Linked DNA regions of Sphingobium yanoikuyae. The protein of the gene in region 1 interacts with the protein of each later gene in a pairwise test. Links are inferred from orthologs where the notes say so. Each region holds a gene or a part of one and is shown on either strand. Other genes may lie near its edges. The genes, in order: eno and rpe.

Region 1 (3,159 bases):
TGAACATGTGCATCGAACCGCCCTTGCCGCGCGAAATGCCGGCTTCGCGGCCGGTCAGTTCGGCCATGATGACCTTGGGATCGATGCCATAGGCGAGCATGTGACCATGGTCGCGATAGCCGGTGATCACGCTGTCCTTGCCGGGCTTGAGCGCCGACTGGATGCCGACCGCAACCGCTTCCTGGCCGATATAGAGGTGACAGAAACCGCCGATGAAACCCAGACCATAAAGCTGGCCGGCCTTTTCCTCGAAGCGGCGGATCAGAACCATCTGCCGATAAAATTCCAGCAGCTCTTCCTTGCTGGCCTTGTAGTCGGTGGGCGTTTCGGGGCGCGGACGATTATGGTCCGCACCGGCCGGCACTGCGGCCTTTGCCTTTGCGCTGTCGGCGCGCGGCGTGGTTGGTTTCGCCAAGGCTATTATCCTTTTGCGTGGGTAGGATGGAAGGAAGCCCGATATGCGTCAGAGTTGCATAGATTGCAACGGCGGACCCCACGGAATCCCGGCATAATGAATGTCCCGAGTGCAAAAACGACAATCCATGACAACGCTGTCGAAAACGGGCCACGAACGGCTGGCAACAAAATGTTGCCGCGACAGGATTTTACCAAATAAATGGAAAGCGCACCCTGTCGGGGCGCGGATCAGTTCAACGGAACGATCACTTCATCATGGTGAATCACGCCGAGCTGGCGACGGATCAATTCGTCAGACAGATCGGGATCGACGCGGCGCGGATTGAGCAGGTCGACCCGGTTGCGCAGTTCCTGGCGATGCAGTTGGACAATCTTGAGCTCAGCCTTCGCGTCGCGCAATTGGCGCGAATAATCCCCCCAGGCGAGCACGCCATTGGAGCCCAGTACGACATAGCCGGCGAAGAACAGCAGCAACAGCACCGCGATTGCCGGCCCGAGGGCCGACATCAATAGCATGCGGAGCTTCGCGATATGCGCCATGAATCGCTTGAATCACAGGATTCGACTGGTCGCAAGCAAAAACATGCCCGATGCGACCAGCCGAATCCCTAACCTGAAATCAGCCGTGGATCAGCGGAAGATCGAACGACCGGCATAGACCGCCATGTCGCCCAGTTCTTCCTCGATGCGGATCAGCTGATTATACTTGGCAAGCCGGTCCGAACGAGCGAGCGAGCCGGTCTTGATCTGACCGCAATTGGTGGCGACGGCGAGGTCGGCAATGGTCGAATCCTCGGTCTCGCCCGAACGGTGCGACATGACCGCCGTGTAGCGGGCACGATGCGCCATATCGACGGCGGCGAGCGTTTCCGACAGCGTGCCGATCTGGTTGACCTTCACCAGCAGCGAGTTGGCCAGTCCCTTGCCAATGCCCATCGACAGGCGGGCCGGGTTGGTGACGAACAGATCGTCGCCGACCAACTGGACCTTGTCACCGATCTTGTCGGTCAGCGCCTTCCAGCCCTCGAAATCATCCTCGCTCATGCCATCCTCGATCGACTTGATCGGATAGTCGGCGGCCAGCGCGGCGAGATAATCGGCCATTTCGACCGGCGAGAGCGACAGGCCTTCGCCCGAAATCTCGTACTTGCCGTTCTTGAAGAATTCGGTCGCGGCACAGTCCAGCGCCAGCACGACGTCGTCGCCGGGCTTGTATCCTGCCTTTTCGACCGACAGCATGATGAAGTCGAGCGCATCGCGGGTCGAGGCGATGTTGGGGGCAAAGCCGCCCTCGTCACCGACCGAAGTGGCCAGCCCCTTGTCGTGCAGGCCCTTCTTGAGGGTGTGGAAGATTTCCGAACCGATGCGCACGGCGTCGGCGATGCTCTCCGCACCGACCGGCATGATCATGAATTCCTGGAAGTCGATCGGGTTGTCGGCATGCTCGCCACCGTTGATGATGTTCATCATCGGCACCGGCAGGACATGCGAGGAGACGCCGCCGACATAGCGATAGAGCGGCAGGCCGCGCGCGTCGGCGGCCGCCTTGGCAGTGGCCAGCGACACGCCCAGGATCGCGTTGGCGCCCAGACGCGACTTGTTCTCGGTGCCGTCGAGCGCGATCATCGCGGCATCAACTTCGCCCTGGTCCTCGGCATCGAGGCCGATGAGCTGCTCGGCAATTTCGTCATTGACGGCGGCGACAGCGGCCAGCACGCCCTTGCCCAGATATTTGCTCTTGTCGCCGTCGCGCTTTTCGACCGCCTCATAGGCACCGGTCGACGCACCCGAGGGCACGGCGGCGCGGCCGAAGCTGCCATCTTCCAGCATCACATCGACTTCGACGGTCGGATTGCCGCGGCTGTCGAGAATCTGGCGGGCGTGGATATCGAGAATGGCGGTCATGATCGCTCCCTGATCTGGGCCCGGACAGGCGCCGGGCGGCCTTTTCGCGGCCCCGCTTAGCCAGCAGCCCCAAACTTGGCAATCCGGGGGACTTGCCATCGGACAAAAAATGCCGATGCTCAAAATAGTAACGGCGCCGGAACTGTAGGCCGCCGCCAAGCATTAGGATCATGACAGCCCGCCTCGCGCGGGACCATGAGGTTGAGCTTTAGGGAGACTTTGGACAATGGCCGACACCCCGGAAACCCCGCCCGTCAAGCGCGTGAAGAAGGCGGTTGCCGCCAAGGCGAAGCCGGCGTCGACCAAGGCCTCCACCCCGGCCGTCAAGGCCGCGCCGGTGAAGAAGGCTGCCACCCGCAAGGCTCCCGCAAAGCCCGGAAACGGGGCAGCCCATGGCTGGTCAGCACAGATTGCGCCGATCAAGGCGCAGGCCGAAAAGGCCGCCAAGGCAGCAACCGACAAGATCAATTCGGTCGACTGGAAGGCGCATATCGACCCGATCAAGGAGCAGGCCGGCAAGACCGCAAAGTCTGCGGCGAGCAGTGCCAAGGACAAGACCGGTTCCGCCATGCAGAGCCTGTCGAAGCTGATTGCAGACACCGCCGGCACGGTCGATGCGAAGCTTGGCCCGCAATATGGCGATTATGCCCGCCAGGCGGCGGAATCGGTGGCCAGTGCCGCAGATACGCTGGATAGCAAGGACGTCGACCAGTTGATGACCGAGGCGCGTGATTTCGTGCGCAAGAGCCCGGCCGTTGCCATCGGCGCTGCCGCCGTGGTCGGCTTCGTGCTGATGCGCCTTGCCAAAGGATCGTCCGACAGCGACGCCTGACGGAC
Region 2 (3,111 bases), 2.8 Mb from region 1 along the record:
GCGCGGGATATAGGCGCCTTCCAGCGCCGCGCCGCCGCAATTGATGACCAGCCGCAGCCGCCCGTCGCTGATCTCGATCGCGCCGGTGGAGGCGCAGCCGGCGGCGGCCAGGCGCGCGACCGGCGGCGGCGCCGCATCGATCTGCACCACCGTATTGCCGGCGCTGATCCGCTGATAGCCCCAGTCGCGCGCCTGGCGCAGCGGCCGGGTCCGCACCCGGCTGGCCTGCACCAGCGCCTCGACCATGTCGGGGTCGACCGCGCCAGCGCCCTGCCAGTTGCCCAGACCCCCATCGCCATGGGTCAGGCCCAGCAAGGCCGGCACCGCGCGGCTCAGCCCGTCGATCAGGAAGCCGGGCACCTGTTCGCGTCGCACCTCATAGACCGCGACCACCATCGCCAGCAGCATCACGCCTTCCAGCTGCGCCAGCGGCGACCGGGAAATGATGCCGCCATCGGCATGGAAGGCGCTGTCGATCGCGCGCTTCAGGCCCGCTTCGCCGAACAGCTTGCGCGGATTGCCGCCGGGCATCAGCATCGACGCCGCGACGATCCCGCCCCAGGCGACCAGACGCGGCAGGCCCGGCGCGGCCTTGTCCGCGCTCTGGTCCAGATGGCGCGCGGTGCGGGCGATGCAGTTGAGCACCAGCGACCGATAGACAAGGTCGCTCGACGACAGGATCAGCGGCGCATGGGCGGTCCAGAACAGCAGCCGCCAGGCCGCATTGTCGGCGCGCCAGGCCGGGTCGCTCGGCGTTTCGGCATGGGCGGCCAGCCATTTGCGCATCAGCGCCTCGGCCACCGGCGCGCCCTGCTCGCGCGTCGCGGCGGTCGACAGGTCGCGCAGCCAGCGGAAGCTGTGCAGATAGTCGGTGAAGGCCGGGCCGACCGCCAATTTGCCGAAATCGACCGTGTCGATCGCCAGCTTCTGGCCCCGGAACAGGAAATAGCCGGCGCGGATCGCCTGGCCGGCGCGCGGGTCGCCGGGCACGACATCGTCCGGCACCGCCAGCAGTTTGAGCGGATATTTGCCCTTCAGCCGCCGGCTGTGCAGCGGCGTCTTCCAGCTCAGCCGATAGAAATGATTGGCGATCCGCTCGGCCAGCGACAGGCCCTTGTCATCCGCGACGCGGATGAGCCGCTTGCCCTGTTCGATGCCGTCGTCGGCCGGTTCATGACCGGCGTCGACCGCGACAGGGGAGGACTGGCGCCGCTGGTTCGTCACCCGCCCCGCAGCGTCCTGATATTGTCGGCATAGGCGGCCGGGCCGCCACGGAAGGTCGCGGTGCCGGCCACCAGCACGTCGGCGCCCGCCGCGATCGCCTTGGGCGCGGTGTTGATGTCGATGCCGCCATCGACCTGCAGGCGGATGTCACGGCCGCTCTTCTCGATCATCTTGCGGCACGCCTCGATCTTGCGCAGCTGATTCTCGATGAAGCTCTGGCCGCCAAAGCCGGGATTGACGCTCATCACCAGGATCAGGTCGATATCGTCGATCAGATAGTCCAGCATCTTGGCCGGGGTGCCGGGGTTCAGCACCACGCCCGCCTGTACGCCCAGCGACTTGATATGCTGCACGGTGCGGTGGATGTGCGGGCCGGCCTCGGGATGGACGGTGATGATGTCGGCGCCGGCCTGGGCGAAGGCGTCGAGATACTGGTCCACCGGCGAGATCATCAGATGCACGTCGAACGGCTTTTTCGTGTGCGGGCGCAGCGCCTTCACCACGGCTGGACCGATGGTGATGTTGGGCACGAAATGGCCGTCCATCACGTCGATATGGATCCAGTCGCAACCGGCTTCGTCGATGGCGCGGACTTCCTCGCCCAGCCGTGCGAAATCGGCGGACAGGATGGACGGAGAGATGAGAATGGGATGGGTCATTTGACCGCTCGCATTAGCCCTCCCTTGGGGCGAGGGCAACGCATGATTTGCGCCGTGCGGCGATGAGTCGCATCAGGGGATGAAGAAGGTCGTGGGTTCCAGTCTGACCGGCGCGCCGACATCCTTGGGCAGCCATTGCTTGACCCCGTGCAGCGCCACCGTTTCGCCGTCCAGCAGCACCGGCGCGGCGATCAGCCGCATCGCGCAATCGCTACCGTCCGGGCGGCGAATATCGACGTCCAGGGTGAAGCCGCGCTGGTGGCGGATGGCATAGGCGCGCAGCCGTTCCATCGCCTCGCGGCTGTCATGGGCATAGAGCGACACCGACAGCGGCCGGGGCACGATGCTGCCCGGCTCCAGCCCGAATATGTCATAGACGCCCTGGGTCCAGCTGATGCTGTTGTCGGCCAGATTGCAATGCCACAGGCCCAGCCCCCGATCGGCCAGCGCCGCCTCATTCCCCGCAATATCCTGGTCCAGCACCACCGGCGCGAGATGCTCGCGCAGGTCGTAAAGCGGCCAGCTATGATGCAGGGGCAGGGGTTCGGTCGGACGCAAGGCGGGCCTTTCCAGCGAAGGACCTCACCTTAAGCCCCTCATGGTTAAGCCTTAGTTCCCGATGCGCACGATCCTTGCAACGAAAAAGCCGTCGGTGCCGCCCTGCTCCGCCAGCGTGTCGGGCAGGGTGCGCAGCCAGCCGTCGGCGCTGGGCGCCATGCCGATGGGCAGTTCGTCTGCCTGCGCTGGCTGGACCTGGAAATCGGGAAGCGCCGCCAGGAAGCGGCTCATCTGCGCCTCGCCCTCGGCCTGCTCCAGCGAGCAGGTGGCGTAGATCAGCGTCCCGCCCGGCTTCACCCAGTCAGCGACGCGGGCCAGCAGTTCGCCCTGCAGTTCGGCCAGTTCCGCGATCTGGCGCGGGCCGATGCGGTGCAAAACGTCGGGATGACGGCGATAGATGCCGGTGGCGGTGCAGGGCGCGTCGAGCAGCAGCGCATCGACCGGCGCCTCGGGTGCCCATTGGCGCAGGTCCGCCTGCACGACATCGGCCGACAGGCCGGTGCGGGCCAGATTTTCGCTCAGCCGCTCCAGCCGCTTCTTCGACTGGTCGACCGCGGTCACGGCCCATCCGGCCGCCGCCAACTGCATCGTCTTGCCGCCCGGCGCGGCGCACAGGTCCAGCACGGTCCGGCCTTCGCCCGCGCCCAGCAGCCGGGCCGGGCAGGAGGCA

What was found.
Region 2: the proteins of eno (region 1) and rpe interact in binary tests that used the Escherichia coli proteins (3 or more experiments, as listed by UniProt). The link is inferred for Sphingobium yanoikuyae from one-to-one orthologs.

The regions. Positions count from the first base shown.
Region 1 is NZ_CP139979.1:1,148,545-1,151,703, reverse strand. What follows is about bases 186-3,026. They hold eno (phosphopyruvate hydratase), read right to left. Parts: upstream 2,323-3,026; coding sequence 1,048-2,322; downstream 186-1,047. Other genes in these bases: U0025_RS05360 (hypothetical protein), read left to right, coding at 2,549-3,026; U0025_RS05370 (FtsB family cell division protein), read right to left, coding at 646-957; pdhA (pyruvate dehydrogenase (acetyl-transferring) E1 component subunit alpha), read right to left, coding at 186-415. Outside these bases: more of pdhA, read right to left, coding at 1-185; more of U0025_RS05360, read left to right, coding at 3,027-3,154. UniProt on the Escherichia coli protein: Catalyzes the reversible conversion of 2-phosphoglycerate (2-PG) into phosphoenolpyruvate (PEP). It is essential for the degradation of carbohydrates via glycolysis.
Region 2 is NZ_CP139979.1:3,909,731-3,912,841, reverse strand. The notes cover bases 53-2,845. They hold rpe (ribulose-phosphate 3-epimerase), read right to left. Parts: upstream 1,884-2,845; coding sequence 1,221-1,883; downstream 53-1,220. Other genes in these bases: U0025_RS18070 (RsmB/NOP family class I SAM-dependent RNA methyltransferase), read right to left, coding at 2,493-2,845; U0025_RS18075 (hypothetical protein), read right to left, coding at 1,956-2,441; U0025_RS18085 (heparinase II/III family protein), read right to left, coding at 53-1,224. Outside these bases: more of U0025_RS18085, read right to left, coding at 1-52; more of U0025_RS18070, read right to left, coding at 2,846-3,111. UniProt on the Escherichia coli protein: Catalyzes the reversible epimerization of D-ribulose 5-phosphate to D-xylulose 5-phosphate.